DNA from 3 places in the Streptomyces sp. NBC_01166 genome. Region 3 is predicted to be linked to each of the others. Evidence: riboswitches for the same ligand, from Rfam matches in the RefSeq annotation. Region 3 holds a riboswitch; each other region holds the start of a gene.

Region 1 (7,956 bases), 1.2 Mb from region 3:
GGCGCCCACACCGAGCGGCACCGCGAAGAGGGTGTCCGTCCCCGCCAGGGCCTTGATCGTGGGCAGGTCGAGGTGGTCGTAGTGGTCATGGGAGATCACCACGGCGTCGACCGGCCCGAGCGAGGCGAGCGGCAGCGGGACCGGGTGCAGCCGCTTGGGCCCGGCGAAGGCGAACGGTGAACAGCGCTCGCCCCAGACCGGGTCGAACAGCACCCTGCGGCCGTCGATCTCGGTGAGCACACTGGAGTGGCCCAGCCAGGTCACCCGCAGGCCCGTCGCCGGCGGCGCGGCAAGATCGGCCAAGGTCGTGGCATGGACCGGCACGGTGCCGAGAGGGGACCTGCGGGCCCGCTGCTCCTTATGGAAGTACACCTTGGCGAATTCGAGCATGGAGCCGGAAGGCCTGGTCCGCGCCCCCTCCGGGTTCTGGAAGACACCGTCGGCGAAATTGGGCGAGCGACGGATCCGCTCCATCCGCACCCCCGCCGGGTCCGCGCCGAAGGCGTCGGGGCGCAGCGAGCGGAGTCTGGTACGGAGCGAAGGCTGGTTGTCGGCGCCGGTCACAACATCTCCTGAGGGAGTCGGTGTCGTCATTATGGTCTGGATTCAGGACGGAGCGAGAGCTCGGCGGTGAACGGAGCACAGTCAGGGATCGCCCGAACCGTGCCACGTGGGGTCCCGCCTCAGGCGCGCGGCTGGCCGTACACATGCTCGATCCGCAGGGTCAGGACGACTCTGCGGTCCTGGACCATCACCCGGCGGTAGTCGTCCCAGTCCGGGTGCTCACCCCGCACGTCCCGGTAGAGGGAGACCAGTTGCTCCACGACCGCGTCGTGCGGGTCGGCGGCGGGCGGGGTCAGCTCGGCGGTGACATCGGCGACGGTCCAGGCCCACCGGTCCTCGCTGGTCACGTGGTAGCTCGCACGCGGGTCCCGGCGGAGATTGCGGGTCTTCGCACGCCCCTCGGTGATGGACACGCGGATCACCCCTTCTTCGGGGTAATAGGCGTGGTTCACATTGGACAGCTGGGGCCTGCCGTCACGCTTGAGGGTGACCAGCACCCCGCCGTCGTACTCCCCGAAGAGTCGTAGCAGCGCCGCACGCGAGGGTTCCGTCATGCCGACTCCAACGTCCGTACCCCCCGCAGGATTCCGCATCGGGCGTACGACGATGTCACATCCGGTGTTCCACACGCGTTGACAGCCGCGTCCCACCCTCTTGATACTGACTCGCTGTTCAGTAAATCGACCCAGGTGAATCCAGGAGCCGCCCGATGCAGTCCCTCTCCCCCGCCCCGCTGGTGTCCCTGACCTGGACGGACCACGTCACCGGCACCGAGGGATACCTCGTCGTCGACCGGCTGGTGCGCGGGGTGTCGAGCGGGGGCCTGCGGATGAGGAAGGGCTGCACTCTCGCGGAGGTGGCCGGCCTGGCACGGGGCATGACCATGAAGGAGGCCCTGCACTTCGACGCCGGCGCCCCGCGGACGCGCTACATCCCGCTGGGCGGGTCCAAGGGAGGCATCGACTGCGACCCGCGCGATCCGGCCGCCTACGGGGTGCTCGTCCGCTTCCTGCGGGCGATGCGTCCGTACATCGAGAACGTCTGGACGACCGGCGAGGATCTCGGGCTGAGCCAGGATCTCGTCGACCGGGCCGCGGCCGAGGCCGGCCTCGTCTCCACGGTCCAGGCGGTCTATCCCCTGCTGGACGACGAGGTGGGCGCACGGCGACGGCTCGCGGACGCCTTCGCGGTCACGGTTGACGGGATCGGGCTGGACGAGCTGGTCGGTGGGTGCGGGGTCGCGGAATCCACGCTCGCCGCACTGGACCGGGCGGGTGTGCCACACCTCGGTGCCCGGGTCTCCCTCCAGGGGCTCGGCACCATGGGCGGGGCGACGGCCCGCTTCCTCTCCCGGGCCGGACTGTCCGTCGTCGCGGTCGCGGACATCAAGGGCACCATCGCCAATCCCGCCGGCCTGGACGTCGAGGCACTGCTGGCCGCCCGGGACGCACACGGGGCGGTGGACCGGCGCGCGCTGGGCGACGGGGACCAGGAGCTGCCGGCCGACGCCTGGCTGGCCGCCGACGTCGAGGTGCTGGTCCCGGCCGCGGTGTCGTACGCCGTGGACGCCGTGAACCAGGCCTCGGTCACGGCCCGTTGGGTGGTCGAGGCGGCCAACATGCCGGTGCTCCCGGAAGCGGAGACACTGCTGGCCGAGCGCGGAATCACGGTTCTCCCCGATGTGGTCGTCAACTCCGGTACGAACGCGTGGTGGTGGTGGACGCTGTTCGGGGACATCGGACCCGATGCGGAGGAGGCGTTCGGACACACCCGCCGCTCGATGCGCGTCCTGACGGACCGCGTCCTGGAGCGGGCGGCCGCGGACGGCTGCACCCCGCGGGCGGCGGCGCACGCGCTCGTCGCGGACCGTCTGCCGGTGATGGCGGAGCGGTTCGGCTGGTACCGGTAGGCCCTGGGCACGGGGGCCGGATGCCGGCGCCGGAGCGTTGGTTAGGGTAACGGCGTGGCGAGAGTGCGGCTGAGTGTGGCGGAGCGACGTGAGGAGCTCCTGCGAGCTGCCGTCGAGCAGATCGAGGTCCGGGGCGTGTCCGCGGTCAGGATCGCCGATGTGGCCGCCGTTCTCGGGGTGAGCAACGCGCTGGTGCTCTACCACTTCTCGTCGAAGGAGAAACTGGTGGCCGCCGCGTTCGCGTACGCGGCGGAGGCCGATCTCGCCCATCTGCGCAAGCTGCTGACCCGGCGCACCAGCGCGGTCCGGCGGCTCAGGTCCGCCGTGCGCTGGTACGCGCCGACCGGACAGGCCAAGGGCTGGCGGCTGTGGATCGAGGGCTGGGCCTCCGCCCTCCGTGACCCGGTGCTGCGCGAGGTGGCCGGAGACCTCGACCAGCAGTGGAAGGCCGAGCTGGCCGAGGTGATCGAAGAGGGGGCCGCGGCGGGCGAGTTCCACTGCGACGACCCGATGTCCGTGGCCTGGCGGCTGACAGCGCTCCTGGACGGGCTGGCCGTCCAGATGACTTCGTACGCGGGTCCGCTCTCCCGGGCCACCATGCTGCAGTGGACCGAGGAGGCGCTCGCCCGCGAACTCGGCATCGACCACGAGGTCCTGACCGCCTGAGGGGCAGGCGCTGCTGCGCCTACCGGAGCGGATACCTGCCCGCCCGGTGCGGGTATCCGCATCGGACGGGCTCGTTCCGCCGGGCCCGGCCCGGCGTCCGCTCCCCGTGGCCGGCCCCCGACGACGGGGCAGCGGCCGAGCGGTCAGAGCGGCAGGAGGTCGGGGCGCTTGGCCTCGACGTGATCCCCGGAGGACTCCCCGCGCAGTCGGCGGCCGATCCACGGGACGAGGTATTCGCGCGCCCACTGGATGTCGTCGCGCCGGACCTCGAGCGCTCCGCGCTGTACCTGCGGGGGCCACACCTGGTCGGGGTCGGCCGGCACCTGGAGGCCGAGGACCTGGGCGGCCCGCAGCGCGACGCGGGTGTGTCCCTCCGCCGAGAGGTGCAGCCGGTCGTTGTCCCACGCCCGCCTGTCCTGCACGGACCGCAGGGACCACAGGTCCAGCACCGGGCAGTCGTAGCGGTCGGCGATGGACCGGACATGGGCGGTGTACATGGCGATCTTGCCCCGCAGATGCTTGAGCACGGGGATGCCACGGGTGTCGAAGCCGGTGGTGACCATGACCGTGCCGACCGCCTCCGTCAGGTCGGCGACCGCACGCTCGAAGCGCTCTGCCACATCGTCCGGGTCGGAGCCGGGACGGAGGATGTCGTTGCCGCCGGCGCAGAAGCTCACCAGATCAGGTGCCAGCTGCTTGGCGCGGGGGACCTGTTCCTCGACTATCTGGTCGAGGAGCCGTCCGCGTACGGCGAGATTGGCGTACCGGAAGTTGCCGTGCGTGTCGTCCGCGGGGGCGACCACCGCGCCGGGAACCGGGAGCTGGTCCGCGAGGAGCACCGCGAGCCGGTCGGCCCAGCCGACGAGTGTCCCGCCGGGGCCGGGGTCTCCGACGCCCTCGGTGAAGCTGTCGCCAATCGCTGCGTACGACCCGATGATGCCTCGTTGTTTGTTTCTCGAATCGTCTGCCACAAGGGCTTATCTTGCACCTTCGATTGTGACCTACGCGACCGTAATAAGGGGTTGACGGGTGGTGAGAAAGACCACCCGGTCAGTTTTTGGTAAAGCCGGAATAAGGGGAGGGGCGGTGCGCAAGCGCGCACCGCCCCTCCCCTTCAGCCCGGGATGACACCCTCGGATGGCGTGTCTCAGATGGAGACGCCGTGCGAACGCAGGTAGGCGATCGGGTCGACGTCGGAGCCGTAGCTCGGGCCGGTCCGGACCTCGAAGTGGAGGTGCGGGCCGGTGGAGTTGCCGGTGGTGCCCGAGAGGCCGATCTGCTGGCCGCCGGTGACGGTCTGACCGGCCGAGACCTCGAGCGAGGACAGGTGGGCGTACTGGGAGTACATGCCGTCGCTGTGCTGGATGACGACCTCGTTGCCGTACGAGCCGCTCCAGCCGGCGGAGACCACGGTGCCCGGGCCGATGGACCGGACGCTGGTGCCGGAGGCCGCCTGGAAGTCGGAGCCGGTGTGGTAGCCGCTGGACCAGCTGGCGCCCGAGGCGCGGTACTGGGTGGTGACGTTGGCGTTCTCGACCGGGGTGACCCAGCCGGAGCCGGTGCTCTCCTCCGACGCGCCGGTGTCGGCGGTCTTGGCCGCGGGAGCGGACGTCGCCTCGGCCGGTGCGGCCTTCTTCTCGGCCGGAGCGGCCTTCTTCGCCGCCGACGGGGCGGACTTGGAGGGCGCGGCCTCGGCGGAGCCGGAAGCCTTGGCGCCGAGGGTCAGCTTCATGCCCGGGAGGATCAGGCTGGGGTTCTCGCCGACGACGTCACGGTTGTCCTGGTACAGCTTCTGCCAGCCGCCCTTGATCTTCTGGTCGCCCGCGATCTTCGCCAGGTAGTCGCCGGAGACCACGGAGTAGGTCTTCGGGGCGCTCTTCGCCGAGGCCGGGGCGCTGTGCGCGGAGGCGGACTTGGCGGCCGGCGCGGCCTGCTCGGCGGCGTGTGCGCCGGTGGCGCCGATCAGCGGGAGGGCAAGAACGGCGCCGCCGGTCCCTGCGGCAAGGACGCCTCGGGAGATCGGGCCGGTCTTCGTACGACGGTGCTTGCCTTTTGCGGGCATGGGGATTTCCTCTCCGGCGCCTGCGAGGTGAGCTGTCGGGTTCGGACTGGAGATGCCCGGCCGCGCGGTGCGCGTCTTGACCCCGAGCCGTACCGGATCCCTCCGGCCGGCGGCTTACCTGGTTCCCCCGCTCCTGCCACACGTGAGTCGGTGCGGATTCCGGGCGGCGGCAGGATTAGGCGTTCCGTCCGGATTGACCGTGACCGTAAGCGAGCGGGGACGTCGCGAACAAGCCGTGGATTCCGGACCGGAATCCACGCTTCATTTCCGGCGCGGAATTCCCGTCACACTCCGTGGATTACCGATCTTGGCTTTCCGCACGGCGTCCGGAATACCCCCCGGCACCCTCACCACACACCGTCACGGATATGATCCCGCTCACCTGCCTCACCTCATCTCCCGCACAAGCGGGGCATGTTCTGCTAAATACACCAATACGGACATGACGCGATCTCGTCCGCCCAGGGAGACCAGGACCACGGCAGCCGAGACAGTTGTCCGATGCAGCCATGTCGTATCGTCGCGGGCGTGCCCCCGTCGGCGAGCGGCGCCGACGCCCGACACCCCAGGAGCCCTTGTGACGCAGCTGCCAGAGGTCCCGCCGGTCGGCCCCGAGCCGACGGACATCGACCTGACCGGTGTTCGCAACTTCCGCGACGTCGGCGGGCTTCCGACCGTCGACGGCAGCACCGTGCGGTACGGGCGCCTCTACCGCAGCGGCCACCTCGCCCACGCCACGGAGGCCGACGCCGCCTTCCTCGCCGGGCTCGGGCTGCACACGATCTTCGACTTCCGCAACGCGGCGGACCACAAGCTCGACGGTCTTGACGTGGAGCTGCCCGGCGTCCGGAATGTCAGCATCCCTCTCTCCGACCCGGCGGACGGCGCGGAGTTCTGGCGGCTGGTGCGCGACGGCAACATCCAGCAGCTGCGCTCGATCCTGGCCGACGGCAAGGGGACGGGGCGGATGATCGCCTCGTACCGTTCGATCATCAAGGACCGCACCGCCGAACACAGCCGTGTGCTGCACGCGCTGGCCGAGGACAGCGTGCCGGCGCTGATGCACTGCGCGGCGGGCAAGGACCGGGCCGGCCTCTCGATCGCGATCTCCCTGCTCGCGGTCGGCGTCGAGAAGGAGGCCATCGAGGCCGACTACCTCAAGTCGAACGACGCGCACCGCCGCTACAAGGTGCGCCGCAGCGACACCTCAGCGGTGGGGATGTCCGACGAGGTGATGGAACTGCTCAATCCGCTCTTCGGCGCCCGTGCCGAATACCTCGCCGCGGCGTTCGAGACCATCGACGAGATCTGGGGCAGCACGGACCGGTATCTCCTGGAAGGGCTGAAGATCAGCGCCGAGACCCGCGCGAAGCTGCGTGCCCGACTCGTCGAGGGCGCGTGACGCCGGGCGTCAGCCCTTGCCGGCCACGGTGAAGAGAAGGAAGAGGAAGCCCGCGATGACGTGTCCGGCCACGAGATAGGCGAAGAGCCGGATCACTACGCCGCGGGGCATCCGCCGCTCCTGCGTGTCCTTGCTCTTCGGCCTGCGCGGGGTGAGCGGGTCGTAGTACTCCGAATCGGACATGACAGTCCTCTCTACCGGCCGCTCGGGCCGGGGTGGCGAAGGGGGCGCACGGTACGGGTGTGCGGGTTCAGAGCCGGTGGATCCCGCTGCCCAGGCACAACTCGGCGGCCGGGCTCTGCAGCAGCGTGTGAACGAAGAGCAGTCGCGCCCCGCCGGGGTCGAGAGCCGCGATCCGGTGCGGGGTGAGCGAGTCGAAGTGCGCACTGTCCCCCGGATCGAGGTCGTGCACGGTCTCGCCGAGCACGACCCGCAGCCTGCCGTCGAGGACGTAGAGCCACTCCTCGCCGGGGTGGACGCGCACGAGGTCGTCCTCCACGCCGTACGGGACACGGACGTGCAGCGCCTGCATGGCGCGGCCCGGCCCGCCCGCCTGCCGGTAGAGCCAGCCGCCCGGCTCGTTCGAGCGGGGCGTGCCGGCGGGCGGGCCGCCGCGGACGATCGCGTCACGTTCGGGCGGCATCTCACCCAGGAGCTCGGAGACGGTCGTACCGTAGACCCGGGCGAGGCCGAGCAGCATCGGCAGCGAAGGCTGCCTCCGGCCCGTTTCGAGCCGGGAGAGGTGGGCCGGGGAGAGCCCCGCCCGTCCCGCCGCGCTCTCCAGGGTGAGGCCGCGATTGCGGCGCAGGTCGCGTAGGCGTGGCGCGACCCCCGGGAGCTCGTCGGCCACCCCTCCGTCAGGAGGATTCATGCCTCCATTGGGCCAGGATTTATCCTCTGAGGCAAATAATTTGCCTCAGAGGCAACATCAGCGGTTGACCACGGCCTGTTTCACCAGTGTCCTGCCGAAGTCCCACATCAGCCCGCCCCCGCTGTGTGCGTCGTCCATGACGGCGGTGAAGGCGGTGACGAAACGGTCGACCTCCGGCTCCCCGATGACCAGCGGCGGAATCAGCTTGATCACCTCCAGGTGATCACCGGAGACCTGGGTGAGGATCCGGTGCTTCTGGAGCAGCGGCACGACCACCATCTGGGCGAAGAGCCCCTTGCGGGCGGCCTGCAGCATCGCCCAGCGGCTGCGGAGCTTGAGGGAGGACGGCCGGCCGAACTCGATGCCGATCATCAGGCCCCGGCCGCGCACCTCGTGCATCAGCTCGTAACGGCCGACCAGAGCGGCTAGCCGCTCGCGCAGCAGATCACCGGTGCGGCGGGCGTTCGCGACGGTCTCCTCCT
Region 2 (7,956 bases), 100 kb from region 3:
CTTCGAGCTCGTCCAGGGGGCCGGTGGTTCCCTGAACGGCACGACCAGCTTCGAACGCACCAACTACTTCGAGACGATGCCGACGCACCAGCTGGAGCTGGCCCTGTGGCTCGAGGCCGACCGGATGGGCTCCCTGCTCGCCGCGCTCGACGAGGAGTCCATGGAGAACCAGCGGGACGTCGTGAAGAACGAGCGCCGCCAGCGCTACGACAACGTCCCGTACGGCACGGCCTTCGAGAAGCTCACCGCCCTCGCCTACCCGGAGGGCCACCCGTACCACCACACGCCAATCGGCTCGATGGCCGACCTGGACGCGGCGACGCTGGAGGACGCGCAGGCGTTCTTCCGTACGTACTACGCGCCGAACAACGCGGTGCTCTCCGTGGTCGGGGACATCGACCCGGAGCAGACGCTCGCCTGGATCGAGAAGTACTTCGGCTCCATCCCGTCCCACGACGGCAAGCAGCCCCCGCGTGACGGCACGCTGCCGGGCATCATCGGCGAGCAGCTGCGCGAAGTGGTCCAGGAGGAGGTCCCCGCGCGTGCGCTGATGGCCGCCTACCGGCTGCCGCACGACGGCACCCGGGAGTGCGACGCCGCGGACCTGGCGCTGACCGTGCTCGGCGGCGGCGAGTCGTCCCGTCTGCACAACCGGCTGGTGCGCCGCGACCGTACGGCGGTGGCCGCGGGATTCGGGCTGCTCAGGCTGGCCGGCGCGCCGTCGCTCGGCTGGCTGGACGTCAAGACGTCCGGTGGCGTCGAGGTGCCGCAGATCGAGGCGGCCGTCGACGAGGAGCTGGCCCGCTTCGCCGAGGAGGGCCCCACGCCGGAGGAGATGGAGCGCGCCCAGGCGCAGTTGGAGCGCGAGTGGCTCGACCGTCTCGGCACGGTCGCCGGCCGCGCGGACGAACTGTGCCGGTACGCGGTCCTGTTCGGCGACCCGCAGCTCGCCCTGACCGCGGTGGGCCGTGTGCTCGACGTGACGGCCGACGAGGTCAAGGCAGCCGCCCGGGCGCACCTGCGCCCCGACAACCGTGCGGTCCTGGTCTATGAGCCGGTCGAACCGGCCGACGAGACCGAGGGCACCGACGCGCCCGAAGGGGCCGACAAGTGACCGACGCCGCCGTGACTGGAGTAGCGATGGAGTACCACCCGCAGCCGACCGCCGGCGAGGCCAGGCCCTGGGCCTTCCCCGCGCCCGAGCGCGGCGCCCTGCCCAACGGGCTGACCGTGCTGCGCTGCCACCGGCCCGGCCAGCAGGTCGTCGCCGTGGAGATCTTCCTCGACGCCCCGCTGGACGCGGAGCCCGAGGGCCTGGACGGTGTGGCCACGATCATGGCGCGCGCGCTGTCCGAGGGCACGGACAAGCACTCCGCGGAGGAGTTCGCCGCCGAGCTGGAGCGGTGCGGCGCCACGCTGGACGCCCACGCGGACCACCCGGGTGTCCGCGTCTCCCTGGAGGTACCGGTCTCCCGGCTGACCAAGGCCCTCGGCCTGGTCGCGGAGGCCCTGCGGGCCCCGGCCTTCGCGGAGAGCGAGATCGAGCGCCTGGTGGGCAACCGCCTCGACGAGATCCCGCACGAGCAGGCCAACCCGGCCCGGCGCGCGGCCAAGCAGCTCTCCAAGGAGCTCTTCCCCGCCACCGCACGGATGTCGCGCCCGCGCCAGGGCACCGAGGAGACGGTCCGGCGGATCGACGCCGCCGCCGTACGCGCCTTCTACGACGCCCATGTCCGCCCGTCCACGGCGACGGCGGTCGTCGTCGGCGACCTCACCGACGTGGACCTGGACGCGCTGCTCTCCGACACCGTCGGCGACTGGTCGGGCAATGCGGGCCAGGCCCGGCCCGTGCCCCCGATCACCGCGGACGACACCGGCCGTGTGGTCATCGTGGACCGCCCGGGAGCCGTGCAGACGCAGCTGCTGATCGGCCGGATCGGCGCGGACCGGCACGACAGCGTGTGGCCCGCCCAGGTCCTCGGCACGTACTGCCTGGGAGGCACCCTGACCTCCCGGCTGGACCGTGTGCTGCGTGAGGAGAAGGGCTACACCTACGGCGTCCGGGCCTTCGGACAGGTGCTGCGCTCGACGGCGCCCGACTCCTCGTCCGGGGCGGCGGGTGCCGCGATGCTCGCCATCAGCGGCTCCGTCGACACCGAGTCCACCGGGCCCGCGCTGGACGACCTCTGGAAGGTCCTGCGCACCCTCGCGGCCGAGGGGCTCACCGACGCCGAGCGGGAGACCGCCGTGCAGAACCTCGTGGGCGTCGCCCCGCTCAAGTACGAGACGGCGGCGTCCGTCGCGGGCACCCTGGCCGACCAGGTGGAGCAGCACCTCCCGGACGACTACCAGGCGAAGCTGTACGCACGCCTGGCCGACACCGGCACGGTCGAGGCGACCGCCGCCGTGGTCAACGCGTTCCCGGTCGACCGGTTGGTCACCGTCCTGGTCGGGGACGCCGCTCAGATCAAGGAGCCCGTGGAGGCGCTCGGTATCGGTGAGGTGTCGGTCGTCAGCGGCTGACAGAACCGGACATGACGGACCCCGGCGGCTGCACTCCCGCCGGGGTTCTGTCATGTGTCCGTATTGCGGAGAAGATTGCGATACATCCTGTGGGATGTGCGACAAAAGGCCCTTTCCGTTTGGCGGGGGAAAGTCCCCCGATCTAGCGTCGGCGCGGCTGTCCGCCGGACGACTGCCGCGCCCGCGGCGCCGGACAGCCATCGCCGAGTCCCCGTCAGGCGCGAGCCTGGGGAGCCGGGGACCCATGTAGTCCCTGGGGTGAATCGGATCCCTGTACCTCGTCGGAGGCGCAGGGGGCCGTAGGAGACCTTCCTGCTCCGAACCCGTCAGCTAACCCGGTAGGCGAGAAGGAAGGAAAGGACCAGCCCCTCCATGGCGTTCATCCGTGCCACCGGGAAGCACCGTGCCCCGAGCCGCCTGACGCGCAAGAGCGCCAAGGTCGCCGGCGTCGCCGCCCTGGCCACCACCGGCGTACTCGGTGCCACGGCCTCCCCGGCCCTCGCCGCGGACTCCGAGGTCGCCGCGGGCGGCACCGGCCTGACCCAGACGGTCGCCCTCGACACCACCCTCGCCGCCCAGATCGAGGCTCAGGCGAAGGCCCAGAAGCACCAGGCCGACGTCGCCGCGAAGGCCGCGGCCGAAGCGAAGGCGAAGGCCGAGGCCAAGCGCAAGGCGGAAGCCCGCGCCAAGGAGGCCCGTGAGGAGAAGGCGCGCGCCGCCCGCGCCGCCGAGCGCGCCCGGCTCAACGCCTTCCACCTCCCCGTCGCCGGTTCCCACGTCACCACCGGTTACAAGTCCGGTGGCGCGCTCTGGTCCTCCGGCTCCCACTCCGGCGTGGACTTCCAGGCCGCGTCCGGCACCTCCGTCGTCGCGGTCGGCGCCGGTACGGTCGTCGAGGCCGGCTGGGGCGGCGCCTACGGCAACAACATCGTGCTCAGGATGAAGGACGGCACGTACACCCAGTACGGCCACCTCTCCTCGATCGGCGTCTCCGTCGGCCAGAGCGTCGGCTCCGGCGAGCAGATCGGTCTCTCCGGCTCGACCGGCAACTCCACCGGGCCGCACCTTCACTTCGAGGCCCGGACCACCCCCGAGTACGGCTCGGACATGGACCCCGTCGCCTACCTCCGCGCCCACGGCGTCCAGGTCTGACCCCGCGCCGCACCGCGATCTCCGACGAAGGCCCCGGCACCGCCGGGGCCTTCGCCGTGTCCCGGGGCGACGCGTGCCGAAGCCCCGCGGAAGTGCTCCCTGGCCAAAAGATATCCATGGATTCCACCCCGCCATCGGAAATTCCGGCCGGTTGCAATAGAGTCACAGAACAGGCGTCGATCGGCCGCGTTTCGCGGGGATTAAGGCGGAGGTTCGGACATGCGCATTCCCGCGCATTCGGTATGCACGGCAATCCGTGACGACATCGTCTCCGGTGTCTTCGAACGCGGCAGCCGCCTCACCGAAGAGGTGCTCGCGCGTCGCTACGGCGTCTCCCGCGTCCCCGTACGCGAGGCGCTGCGCACCCTGGAGTCCGAAGGGTTCGTCGTCACCCGCCGGCATGCGGGTGCCTGTGTCGCCGAGCCCACCGAGCAGGAGGCGGCCGATCTCCTGGAGATACGTATGCTCCTGGAGCCCCTCGGGGCCGCACGTGCGGCGCAGCGCCGCACCGAGGCGCATCTCAAGGTGCTCCGCGGTCTGGTCAGACTGGGCCAGGAGCGGGTGCGCCGGGGCGAGGGGGAGGACCTGCGCTCCCTCGGGGGCTGGTTCCACGAGACGCTGGCGCAGGCCTCGGGGAGCCCCGCGCTGATCGCGCTGCTCACCCAGCTCCGGCACAAGATCGCCTGGATGTACGCGGTCGAGCAGCCGGTCCGCCCCGCGGACTCCTGGGCCGAGCACGGCGCTCTGGTCGACGCCGTTGCCCGCCGTGACACCGAGCGGGCCAGGGCGCTCGCCGTCCAGCACGCCGAGCGGGCGACAGCGGCCCACCGGCTGCGGCGCGCGCCTGGGCACGCGCCCGGCCAGGCCCGGGTGAGGACTTCGCAACACCCCGTAAACATCGCGGGAGTCCGTCATTAACAATTGCGCCGTATACAAAGAGAGTAATTATCGGAGGGCTTTCTTTTTGCTGCCCTGATCCATGCTTTCCGGAGCTCTGCCCGCTCCGCTTCGGGAAACAGGAAAGCCGCGGCTCCCGGTCGGGGGTGCCGCGGCTTTTCCGCAGAAAAAATTCCGGTTCGAAGTGACCGGAATCAGACGGTCTCCGGGAGCTCCTCGAGCCCCTCGGCGACCAGCTTGGCCAGACGGTCCAGGGCGGCCTCGGCGTTGTCCGCCTCGGATGCGAGCACGATCTCCTCGCCGCCCTGGGCGCCCAGGCCGAGCACCGCGAGCATGGAGGCGGCGTTCACCGGGTTGCCGTCGGCCTTGGAGATCGTCACGGGGACGCCGGAGGCCGTGGCGGCACGGACGAAGATGGAAGCGGGGCGGGCGTGCAGGCCCTCGGCCCAACCGACGTTGACGCGGCGCTCAGCCATGGTTCTGCCCTTCACGTAACAATGGGTTGTCTAGACCAGTCTCTCATGCAGTGCGCGCTGCCGTGCCCGGCACCGTCACCGGCCTGTCCGCCGTCCGCCGGCACCCCCAGCGTGCCCTTGCCCGGATCCCGCCGCTACCGGTGCCACGAGCCGTAGGCTTTGCCCATGGAGCCCACTCCGGAGCAGAGTCCGCATCACGCGTACCCCGACCACTGGGAGGCGGACGTGGTGCTCCGCGACGGTGGCACCGCGCGGATCAGGCCCATCACCACGGACGACGCCGAGCGGCTGGTCAGCTTCTACGAGCAGGTGTCCGACGAATCGAAGTACTACCGCTTCTTCGCCCCGTATCCGCGTCTCTCCGCCCGAGACGTGCACCGCTTCACCCATCACGACTACGTCGACCGGGTGGGACTGGCCGTCACGATCGGCGGCGAGTTCATCGCCACCGTCCGCTTCGACCGGATCAACGAGCAGGGCAGGCCCGCCTCGGCCCCCGCCGACGAGGCGGAGGTCGCCTTCCTCGTGCAGGACGCCCACCAGGGCCGCGGCGTGGCGTCCGCCCTCCTCGAACACATCGCGGCGGTGGCCAGGGAGCGGGGGATCCGCCGTTTCGCCGCAGAGGTGCTGCCCGCCAACAACAAGATGATCAAGGTGTTCCGGGACGCCGGCTTCACCCAGCAGCGCAGCTTCGAGGACGGTTCCGTCCACCTCACCCTCGATCTGGAACCCACGGCCGAGTCCCTCGCCGTCCAGCGCGCCCGTGAGCAGCGGGCCGAGGCGCGCTCCGTGCAGCGCCTGCTGGCCCCCGGTTCCGTCGCGGTCATCGGCGTCGGCCGCGCGCCCGGCGGTGTGGGCCGGACCGTCCTGCGCAACCTCCTGGGCTCGGGCTTCACCGGGCGCACGTACGCCGTGAACACCTCCTTCGCCGCCGGTACGGGAACGGTCGACGGGGTGCCCGCGCACCGCTCGGTGGGCGAGATCGGCGAGCGGGTCGATCTCGCGGTCGTCGCCGTTCCGGCCGACCGGGTGCCCGAGGTCGTGGCCGACTGCGGCGAGAACGGCGTCCAGGGACTCGTGGTCCTCTCCGCCGGTTACGCCGAGCGAGGCACCGAAGGCCGGGAACGGCAGCGGGAACTGGTCCGGCAGGCACGCTCCTACGGCATGCGGATCATCGGCCCGAACGCGTTCGGCATCATCAACACGTCCGGCACGGTCCGCCTCAACGCCTCCCTCGCCCCCGAGTCGCCCAAGGCCGGGCGCATCGGGCTCTTCACCCAGTCGGGCGCCATCGGCATCGCCGTCCTGTCCGGTCTGCACCGCAGGGGCGCCGGGCTGTCGGCCTTCATCTCCGCGGGCAACCGCGCCGATGTCTCCGGCAACGACTTCCTCCAGTACTGGTACGAGGACCAGGACACCGATGTCGCCCTGCTGTACCTCGAATCACTGGGCAACCCGCGCAAGTTCACCCGGCTCGCCCGCCGGACGGCCGCCGTGAAGCCGGTGGTCGTGGTGAAGGGCGCCCGGCACAGCGGGTCCAATCCGCCGGGCCACGCGGTGCCCGTCAGCCGTATCCCCGACGCGACGGTCTCCGCGCTGATGCGTCAGGCGGGCGTGATCCGCGTCGACACCGTGACGGAGATGGTCGACGTCGGCATCCTCCTCGCCGGCCAGCCCCTGCCGGACGGCCCCCGCGTGGCGATCCTGGGCAACTCGGAGTCGCTCGGCCTCCTCACCTACGACGCCTGCATGGCGGAAGGGCTCCGCCCACGCCCGCCCCGCGACCTCACCACGGTGGCGAGCCCGCAGGACTTCCGTGACGCGCTGGCCGAGGCCCTCGCCGACCGGACGTGCGACGCCGTGATCGTGACCGCGATCCCCTGGGTGGGGGAGAACGGCGAGGCGGAGACCGGTGACGGCGAGGTCCTGGCCGCCGCCCTGCGCGAGGCGGCGGCCGACGGCCCCGCCAAGCCCGTGGCCGTGGTGCACGTGGAGATGGGCGGACTGGCGCAGGCCCTCGCCGCCGCCGCGAGCACGGCCGCCCCGCGCGGGACCCGGCGGCCGGCCGGCCCCGCGGCAGCCCCGAGCCCGCCCGCCCCCGCCCCCCGGGCGGAGGCGGGCGCAGCAGCGCCGACCGCGACCGACACGAGTGCGGGCGGCTCCTCCGCCGGGCGCATCCCCGCCTACCCCGCCGCCGAGCGAGCCGTACGCGCGCTCGCCGAGGCGGTGAGGTACGCGCAGTGGCGGCGCCAGGCGGCCGCCCCCGGCAGGGTGCCCGAATTCCTGGACGACACCATCGACGAGCACGGGACCGCCGCGCTGATCGAGACGCTGCTCGGTCCGAGCCCCGACCCGCGCGGCCGTCCGCTGACCCATGACGAGGCCCGTGAGCTGCTCGCGCGCTACGGCGTCACGGTACGGCCGGCGCTCCCCGCCCCCGATCGGGAGGCAGCCGTCGCCGCCGCCGAGAAGATCGGCTACCCGGTGGCCCTCAAGACCACCGCCCCCCATCTCCGGCACCGCGCCGACCTCGGTGGTGTCCGGCTCGATCTCGCCGGCGAGGACGCGCTGCGCCGGGCGTACGACGAACTGACCGATCTGCTGGGCACGCCCGCCGAACTCAGGCCCGTCGTCCAGGCCATGGCGCCCAGGGGTGTCGACACCGTCGTCAGGGCGGCCATCGACGCTGCCGCCGGTGCCGTCCTCTCCTTCGGCCTGGCCGGCGCACCCTCCGAGCTCCTGGGCGACACGGCTCACCGTCTCGTCCCCGCCACCGACCGCGACGCGGCGGAGCTGATCCGCTCCATCAAGGCGGCTCCGGTCCTGTTCGGCTGGCGTGGTGCCGCTCCGGCGGACACCGCGGCGCTCGAAGAGCTCCTGCTGCGGGTGTCCCGGCTGGTCGACGACC
Region 3 (7,956 bases):
GGGGAGTCGAGCCGGGCGAGGAGCTGTCCGACGCCGTTCTGCGGGAGGTCGCCGAGGAGACCGGCCTGCTGACCGCCGACGTGATCCGGCCGATTGCCGTCGACGGGAGCCCGCACCCGCAGACGCGGCAGCCGCGCCGGACCACGTTCTTCCTGCTGCGGGCACCGGAGGGCTCGCCCGACGCGTGGGTCCACCGGGTGCGGGGTGACGGCGTGGACGCCGGCCTCACCTTCGCCTGCCGGTTCGAGGCCCTGCCGCTGCGGCGGTCCCTGGCCGACGGGCAGGACGCGTGGCTGGGGAACCTGGAGCTCTGAGAGGGACCGGGAAGCCGCACCGGCAGCCTCCGCACGTCAGTGGCCGTGGCCCCCGTCCGTGGTGCTGTCGTCGTGCCCGTCCGAAGGGGTCGCCGGACGGGGGGTGTCCGCCCCGGCCCGGGACGGGACGGTGAAGGCCGCCGTCCGGACCGTGCCGTCGTGCTTGAAGTCCAGGAACAGCCGGTAGGCGGCGGAACCGGGCGCCGTCGCGGTGAACGCGACCTCCGGTCCGGCTTCCGTGGAACCGTCGCCGGGCTCCCCGTCGGGGTGCACGTGGAGATAGGCGAGGTCGCCCGCGCGCAGGGCGACGAGATGCCCGTACGCGCCGAGATAGGGCTGCAGGTCGGTGACGGGCCGGCCGTCCTTCCGCACCGTGAAGGTGAGGTGCTCCGGCACGCCGGGGCGCAGGGTGCCGTTCAGGGAGACCGTGTACCCGTCGACCTCGGTCGTCGGAGCGGGCTTCGGGAGCTCCGCCTCCTTGTGCGTCCCGGACACGGCCAGATCTGCACCCAGGGTCAGGTCCACGGCGTTCCTGTCGGCCGGCGTGAAATCTGCGAAGACCCGGTAGTCGCCGGCCGCGGGCAGCTCCACGGGGGTGCTCCACGTACCGTCGGCCGCCCGCGTGGGGTGCAGGTGGCGGTAGGTCGCCAGGTCGCGGGAGGCGAGGATCAGATGCATCTCCCTGTCGTGCTCACGCTGGAAGTCGGTGACCGGACCGCCCGACCGGTCGAGAACGGCGAAGCGCAGCTCGCTGCGCCGGTCCGCCTTCACGCGTGGGGTCCTCAGGTCGAGCGTGTAACCGCCCTCGGAGATCTGGAGGCCCCCGGCCGGAGGCCCGGTGCGGCTGCCCTCGGAGTGTGGCGCCGCACTCTCCGTGCGGCTGGAAGGCTCGGTGGTGCCGGCACCCGGGTCCGTGACGGCTCCGATGCCGTATGCGGCGCCGAACGACGCGGCCAGAGCGGCGGTGAACGCGGTGATCTTCGCGGCGGGATTCATGACTGCTCCTGTTGCCTTCTGCGTGGAGGGCTCGCGACGGTCCGACGACTCAGACCATATACCCGTGGGGGGTATCTGCAAGTGATGCTGATGAGGCTTGCGATGCATACGGGTGGGGGGTATACCTGACCGACGGGAAAGATACCCGTGAGGGGTATACTGGGTTCCGTTCGGACGAGGAGCAGTAAATGACTTCAGCCACTACCGGCGCCGACCGGGTCGAGCTCGCCATCGGCGGCATGACCTGCGCCTCGTGCGCGGCGCGGATCGAGAAGAAGCTCAACCGCATGGAGGGGGTCGAGGCCACGGTCAACTACGCCACGGAGAAGGCCAGAGTCGACTTCGCCGGGGACGTCTCGGTCGACGACCTGATCGCCACGGTCGAGGCCACCGGCTACACAGCCCGGCGCCCGGCCCCACCCCTCCCCGAGCCCGGCGGCTCCGGCGAGCCCGCCGCCGGCCGGGGCGAGGACGAGCGCGCCGACGGCGAGCTGCGGTCCTTGCGCCAGCGGCTCGTCACCGCGGTGCTGCTCGCCGCGCCGGTCGTCGCGATGGCGATGATCCCGGCCCTCCAGTTCGAGTACTGGCAGTGGCTCTCCCTCACGCTGGCCGCCCCGGTCGTCACCTACGCGGCCTGGCCCTTCCACCGTGCGGCCTGGACCAACGCCCGTCACGGTGCGGCCACCATGGACACCCTGATCTCGGTCGGCACATCGGCGGCGTTCCTCTGGTCGCTGTGGGCGCTCTTCTTCGGAACCGCCGGGATGCCGGGCATGACGCATCCATTCGAATTCACGATCAGCCGCGGCGACGGAGCGGGGAACATCTACCTGGAGGCCGCCGCCGGAGTGACGGCCTTCATCCTGGCCGGCCGGTATTTCGAGGCCCGCTCGAAGCGCAAGGCGGGCGCCGCCCTCAAGGCGCTCATGGAGCTGGGCGCAAAGGAAGTCACCGTGCTGCGCGAGGGCCGTGAGATCACCCTGCCCACGGCCGGTCTGCACGTGGGGGACCGCTTCCTGGTCCGCCCCGGCGAGAAGATCGCCACGGACGGGACCGTCGTCGAGGGCTCCTCGGCGGTCGACGTCTCGATGCTGACCGGCGAGTCGGTGCCCGTCGAGGTCTCCACAGGTGACTCCGTCACCGGGGCGACCCTCAACGCCGGCGGCCGCCTGGTCGTCGAGGCCACCAGGGTCGGCGCCGACACCCAGCTGGCCCGGATGGCCACGCTCGTGGAAGAGGCCCAGAGCGGCAAGGCCTCCGCGCAGCGCCTTGCCGACAGGATCTCCGCGGTCTTCGTGCCGGTCGTCATCGGGCTGGCGCTCGCCACGCTCGGTTTCTGGCTCGGCTCGGGTGCGGCACTCACCGCGGCCTTCACGGCGGCCGTATCCGTACTGATCATCGCCTGCCCCTGCGCACTGGGCCTGGCCACACCCACCGCCCTGCTCGTCGGCACCGGCCGCGGGGCCCAGCTCGGCATCCTGATCAAGGGACCGGAGGTCCTGGAGAACACCCGCAGGGCCGACACGATCCTCCTCGACAAGACGGGCACCGTCACCACGGGCCGCATGACGCTGCTGAAGGTCCACGCGGCCGCCTCCACGGACGAGGCCGAAGTGCTGCGCCTCGGGGGCGCACTGGAGCACTCCTCCGAACACCCGATCGCCCGGGCCGTCGCCGAGGGCGCCGCCGGGACCGTGGGCGCGCTGCCCACGCCCGAGGGCTTCACCAACGTCCCCGGCCTCGGTGTGCAGGGCGTCGTCGAGGGCCGTGCGGTCCTCGTCGGCCGGGAGAAGCTGCTGGCCGACTGGTCGATCGAACTTCCCGAGGAGCTCAGGAAGGCCAAGGACCTGGCCGAGCAGGACGGGCGGACCGTGATCGCGGTGGCCTGGGACGGCGAGGCGCGTGCGGTCCTGGAAGTCGCCGACGCCGTCAAGGAGACCAGCGCCGAAGCGGTCCGGCGGCTGCGCGGCCTCGGGCTGACCCCCGTCCTGCTGACCGGTGACAACAAGGCGGTCGCCACAGCCGTCGCGGCCGAGGTCGGCATCGACGAGGTCATCGCCGAGGTGATGCCGCAGGACAAGGTCGAGGTCGTCAAGAGGCTCCAGGCGGAGGGACGCAGCGTCGCCATGGTCGGCGACGGGGTCAACGACGCGGCCGCGCTCGCCCAGGCGGACCTGGGCCTGTCCATGGGGACGGGCACGGACGCCGCCATCGAGGCCGGCGACCTGACTCTCGTACGCGGGGACCTGCGGGTGGCCGCCGACGCGATCCGGCTCTCCCGCAGGACGCTGGGCACGATCCGCTCGAACCTGTTCTGGGCCTTCGCCTACAACGTGGCGGCCCTCCCGCTCGCCGCCGCCGGCCTGCTCAACCCCATGATCGCCGGTGCGGCCATGGCGTTCTCGTCGGTCTTCGTCGTCGGCAACAGCCTCCGGCTGCGCGGCTTCCGCGCCGCCGGCTGAGAGGACGTCCGCGCCCCGCGGACCCGCGTCCCTCGACGGGGGCGCGGGAATCGGTGAGCGGGTAGGTTCAAGGCGTGGCCACTCTGCTGATCGTGCATCACACCCCCTCGCCCAACTGCCAGGCGCTGTTCGAGGCGGTGCTCTCCGGCGCGACGACGGAGGACATCGAAGGCGTCCGGGTCGTGCGACGGGCGGCGCTCTCCGCCACGGCCTCCGACGTGCTCGCGGCCGACGGCTACCTCCTCGGCACCCCGGCGAACCTCGGGTACATGTCCGGCGCCTTGAAACACTTCTTCGACCAGGTCTACTACCCGTGCCTGGACGGGACGAAGGGCCGGCCCTTCGGCTACTACGTGCACGGCGGCAACGACGTCACCGGCGCCGTACGGGGCATCGAGACGATCACCACGGGCCTCGGATGGCGGCGTACGGCCGACGCCGTGACTGTCACCGGTGAGCCGGGCAAGGCCGACACGGAAGCGTGCTGGGAACTGGGGGCGACACTCGCCGCCGGACTGATGGGCTGACAGACTCCCGGCTACGGTCACCCTCGCACCACCCGGGCCGGCACCTCCTGGGCATGCCGCCGTACCCGGACGGCAGATGCCGCGTCAGGTGCGGTCGATGTGCACGCTGGTCGACTTCACGCGGGCCGTGGCCTGCATGCCGACCTCGAGTCCCAGTTCCTCCACGGCTTCCCGGGTGAGCAGCGAGACGAGGCGGTGCGGGCCGGCCTGGATCTCGACCTGTGCCGCTACGTCGCCCAGCTTCACCGCGGTGACGATGCCGGGGAAGGCGTTGCGGGCCGAGGTGTAGGGGACCTCTTCCTCGCCGGGGGAGGCCTGACCGACCTCGATCGAGAACGCGGCCAGATCACGGCCGTCGATGAGGCGGCGCCCGCCCTCGTCGCGATGGGTCGCTACCCGGCCCGCGTCCGCCCAGCGGCGGGCGGTGTCCGGGCTCACGCCGAGAAGACGTGCCGCCTGCCCAATGGTATAGGTCTGCATGTGCTGCACGATATGGCTCAACGGCTTGCATTTGCAAGGTACTCATGAAGTCAGCCTCGCATCTGCGAATCCTTCTCAGGTCCGTTGCGCGACCTGCGGGCTTCCGCCGGGCGCCTGAGTCGACGCCCCCCGCCCGCCCCGTCTCAGTGCGGCCTCCAGGTGAGCTTGCCGCCGCCCACCCAGCGGATGACGGCCGGGTCGTCGAGGTCGTGGACCGGAATGCCGGCCGCCGCGGCGGCGATCAGCACATCCGTCATCGCCGTCGCACTCCCGATCACCTCTCCGTCGATCTCCACGATCCGGAAGGGGGGATGGCCGGGCTGGACGGGCAGGACGGTGATCCGGGGCGCCGAGGCGAGAGGGCTTTCAGTCATAGGCGGATCGGTTCCACGCGGGCGCCCTCGGTATGCGCCTGAGCCTCAGCTGTGAGTCGTATGCCCGATTTGAGGTAGTTTTTTGGAATTAATCCTGTAATCCATAAAAGGCCATTTCGTGTGACCTGGGGCCTTCGCGCGGGCGCAAAACGCCCGAATCGGACTCCGTGACCAGGGTCACTTCATGGGTCCCGGACGCAGGGGTGCGGTAGTCGGTTCCCTTCTGCGCCAAGAGAAATGGGCGACGCGATGTGGGGTGGATTACATGAATTCCCGAGAATTGATCTTGCGAATGAATTGTGATCATCGCGCCAGGCTTGTTCCTTTCCCTATTTCTCGCCTACGGTCACCATCACTCCGGGCGGAACGCCGAATCCTGCCGCCGTCCGGTTACCCGACCACTTCTCGTACGGCAGGAGCGGGGGACCCAAGTAAGCGCCGATCCGGTTTCCGGAGCGGCTCGGGGTGAAGTCGCATTCGCATGCGGCCGGGCATCTCCAGCCCGAACCCGACAGCTCACTTCGCAGGCGACGGAGAGGAATTCAGCATGCCCGAAAACGGTAAGCACCGTCGTTCCAGGACCAGTTCGCTCACCCGCGGCATCATCGCCGTGAGCACGGGCGGAGCCGTCCTGGCCCTCCCTGTGATCGGTGCGACCGGAGCCTTCGCGGCCCCGGCCCAGCCGGCCGCCGTGGAAAAGGCTGCGACGTCGACTGCCGCGTCCGGCAAGGGAATTGCCGCGCAGAAGTCCAAGTCCACCACCTATTCCGTGATCTTGGGTGACACCCTTGCGAAGATCGCACGCGAGCATTCCGTGAACGGTGGCTGGAAGGCCCTGTACGAGAACAACGAGAAGGCTGTCGGCGGAAACCCCGACCTGATTCACCCCGGTCTGAAGCTGACCATCGGCGGCAAGGCCGAGAACAAGTCGGCGGACAAGGGTGGGAAGGCCGAATCCAAGGCCTCCGCCTCGTCCGACCGTGCCTCTGAGGGCGCCGACCGCGCCGACCGGTCGGAGCGCACGAGCACCCCCACCGCCGCGGAAGGCGCACCTGCCGCCGCCGAGGCCGCTCCGGCCGCCGAGCCGGTCTCGTACACGAACGACCTCGACGGCTGGATCAAGGAGTCGCTCGCCGTCATGGCCGAGCACGGCATCCCCGGCAGCTACGAGGGCATCCACCGGAACATCATCCGCGAGTCCGCGGGCAACCCCCAGGCCATCAACAACTGGGACATCAACGCGATCAACGGCGTGCCGTCCAAGGGTCTGCTCCAGGTCATCGACCCGACCTTCCAGGCCTACCACGTGCCCGGTACGTCGATGGACAGCTACGACCCGGTCGCCAACATCACGGCCGCGTGCAACTACGCCGCGGACAGGTACGGCTCCATCGACAACGTCTTCGGGGCCTACTGAGCCTCGCCCAGGCGGGACCGCTGCCGCACGGGCGTGTGACAGAGGGACAGTAGTGACGGGTGGTGCGGGTTCGGCGGAACCCGCACCACCCGTCGTCCGTTTTCGGCGGGCCGATCGGCTCCGGAGGCCCCCGCGCCGTCGGCATCACGACGGCCGAGGTGTCGCCGACAGGCCGGGCGGGGTGCGGGTGACTGGTTTCGTACAGGTTCGTCGTCCATACTGCCCGCCGTGGAGCAGCGCATAGATTCGAACACCAAGCCCGAGTTCGCCGCAGGGACAGACCCGGCGTACATCCCTGGCCTGACGGCCCCTGTCCCCGCGCGGACGGAGGCGGAGAAGGCGGCGCCCCAGGAGCCCGAGGAGGCCCAGGAGACCCGGGAGACCGGGACTGCGGACGCGCTCGCCGACGGGGCCCCGGACGAGTCCGCGGCCGCCCCCGAGGACGCCGCCGTGGACGACAAGGCCTCCGACGACACGGCCGGGGGTGACGACGAGGCCCCGGCCGGCGGGACGGCCCCGGAGGCCGAGCCCGTGCCCGCCGGCAGGAGCGCCGTCGATGAGGACGGCCCCGTCTTCGAGGTCAGCGACCGGCGCGGATCCATCAGGGTGGACGCGGACGGCGTTCGCTTCCGCCTCGACGACCAGGAGGCGGAGTTCGACTGGGCCGAGATCGGTGCGGTCGAGGTCAAGACCGGCCGCTTCGGGCGCCGGTTCACCGTGACGGTCCACCTGTCGAGCCGCCGGTGGTTCAACGCCGAGGTCGAGGCCGGATCCCGGGGCGACCTCAAGGGGTGGACGGCGGAGCTCGACGAGGCGCTGGACGCTTACTTCGAAGAGGCCTGACCTCTTCGGGGCATGCCTGAGCACCGGGCCGGACGGCCGGCCCGGTGCTCAGGCACGCCGTGGAGCCGTCAGGCTCCCGGAGCCGTGCCGAGCACCACCGACCGGGTCAGATGGCGCGGCAGGTCGGGGTCGAGGCCACGGGCCGCCGCTCGGGCGATCGCCAGCCGCTGGACCCGGACCAGGTCGGCCAGCGGGTCCAGTCCGCTCTCCACCCAGCGGGCCCCGGTCGCCAGCACCTGCTCCCGCAGCCCCTCCGGAGCGGCGCCGAACATCCAGGTCGCCGTCCCGGCCGTGGCGATGCTGATGGGGCCGTGGCGGTACTCCATCGCCGGATACGACTCCGTCCAGGACAGGGACGCCTCCTTCATCTTGAGCGCCGCCTCGTTGGCGATCCCCACTGTCCACCCCTGCCCCAGGAAGCTGAACTGGTCGCATTCCAGGAGCCCTTCGGGCAGCGGCTCCGCCAGCGCGGTCTCCGCGTCCCGTACGACGTCCTCGGTGTGCAGCCCGAGATGGGCGCGGAACAGCGTCAGCGCGGTCGTC

What was found. Region 3 has a riboswitch for cyclic di-AMP ahead of OG379_RS29190 (transglycosylase SLT domain-containing protein). Riboswitches for the same ligand answer to the same signal wherever they lie in the genome.
Positions count from the first base shown of each region.
Region 1: it holds a riboswitch for cyclic di-AMP, as region 3 does, so the genes downstream of both, OG379_RS33875 (peptidoglycan DD-metalloendopeptidase family protein) here and OG379_RS29190 (transglycosylase SLT domain-containing protein) in region 3, are expected to answer to the same signal.
Region 2: it holds a riboswitch for cyclic di-AMP, as region 3 does, so the genes downstream of both, OG379_RS28750 (M23 family metallopeptidase) here and OG379_RS29190 (transglycosylase SLT domain-containing protein) in region 3, are expected to answer to the same signal.

Region 1 is NZ_CP108613.1:7,491,949-7,499,904, reverse strand. It holds gene OG379_RS33900 (MBL fold metallo-hydrolase) at 1-564, opposite strand, end outside; gene OG379_RS33895 (PPOX class F420-dependent oxidoreductase) at 684-1,118, opposite strand; gene OG379_RS33890 (Glu/Leu/Phe/Val dehydrogenase dimerization domain-containing protein) at 1,274-2,473, shown strand; gene OG379_RS33885 (TetR/AcrR family transcriptional regulator) at 2,528-3,139, shown strand; gene OG379_RS33880 (SGNH/GDSL hydrolase family protein) at 3,283-4,110, opposite strand; gene OG379_RS33875 (peptidoglycan DD-metalloendopeptidase family protein) at 4,287-5,201, opposite strand; cyclic di-AMP (ydaO/yuaA leader) riboswitch at 5,206-5,364, opposite strand; gene OG379_RS33870 (tyrosine-protein phosphatase) at 5,779-6,603, shown strand; gene OG379_RS33865 (DUF6126 family protein) at 6,613-6,786, opposite strand; gene OG379_RS33860 (helix-turn-helix domain-containing protein) at 6,854-7,474, opposite strand; gene OG379_RS33855 (aspartate aminotransferase family protein) at 7,532-7,956, opposite strand, start outside.
Region 2 is NZ_CP108613.1:6,236,755-6,244,710, forward strand. It holds gene OG379_RS28740 (pitrilysin family protein) at 1-1,114, shown strand, start outside; gene OG379_RS28745 (M16 family metallopeptidase) at 1,141-2,523, shown strand; cyclic di-AMP (ydaO/yuaA leader) riboswitch at 2,715-2,883, shown strand; gene OG379_RS28750 (M23 family metallopeptidase) at 2,896-3,675, shown strand; gene OG379_RS28755 (GntR family transcriptional regulator) at 3,895-4,593, shown strand; gene OG379_RS28760 (HPr family phosphocarrier protein) at 4,767-5,048, opposite strand; gene OG379_RS28765 (GNAT family N-acetyltransferase) at 5,214-7,956, shown strand, end outside.
Region 3 is NZ_CP108613.1:6,336,414-6,344,369, forward strand. It holds gene OG379_RS29160 (NUDIX domain-containing protein) at 1-314, shown strand, start outside; gene OG379_RS29165 (hypothetical protein) at 351-1,310, opposite strand; gene OG379_RS29170 (heavy metal translocating P-type ATPase) at 1,499-3,772, shown strand; gene OG379_RS29175 (flavodoxin family protein) at 3,847-4,299, shown strand; gene OG379_RS29180 (helix-turn-helix transcriptional regulator) at 4,384-4,779, opposite strand; gene OG379_RS29185 (hypothetical protein) at 4,923-5,153, opposite strand; cyclic di-AMP (ydaO/yuaA leader) riboswitch at 5,511-5,696, shown strand; gene OG379_RS29190 (transglycosylase SLT domain-containing protein) at 5,701-6,570, shown strand; gene OG379_RS29195 (hypothetical protein) at 6,799-7,413, shown strand; gene OG379_RS29200 (SIS domain-containing protein) at 7,482-7,956, opposite strand, start outside.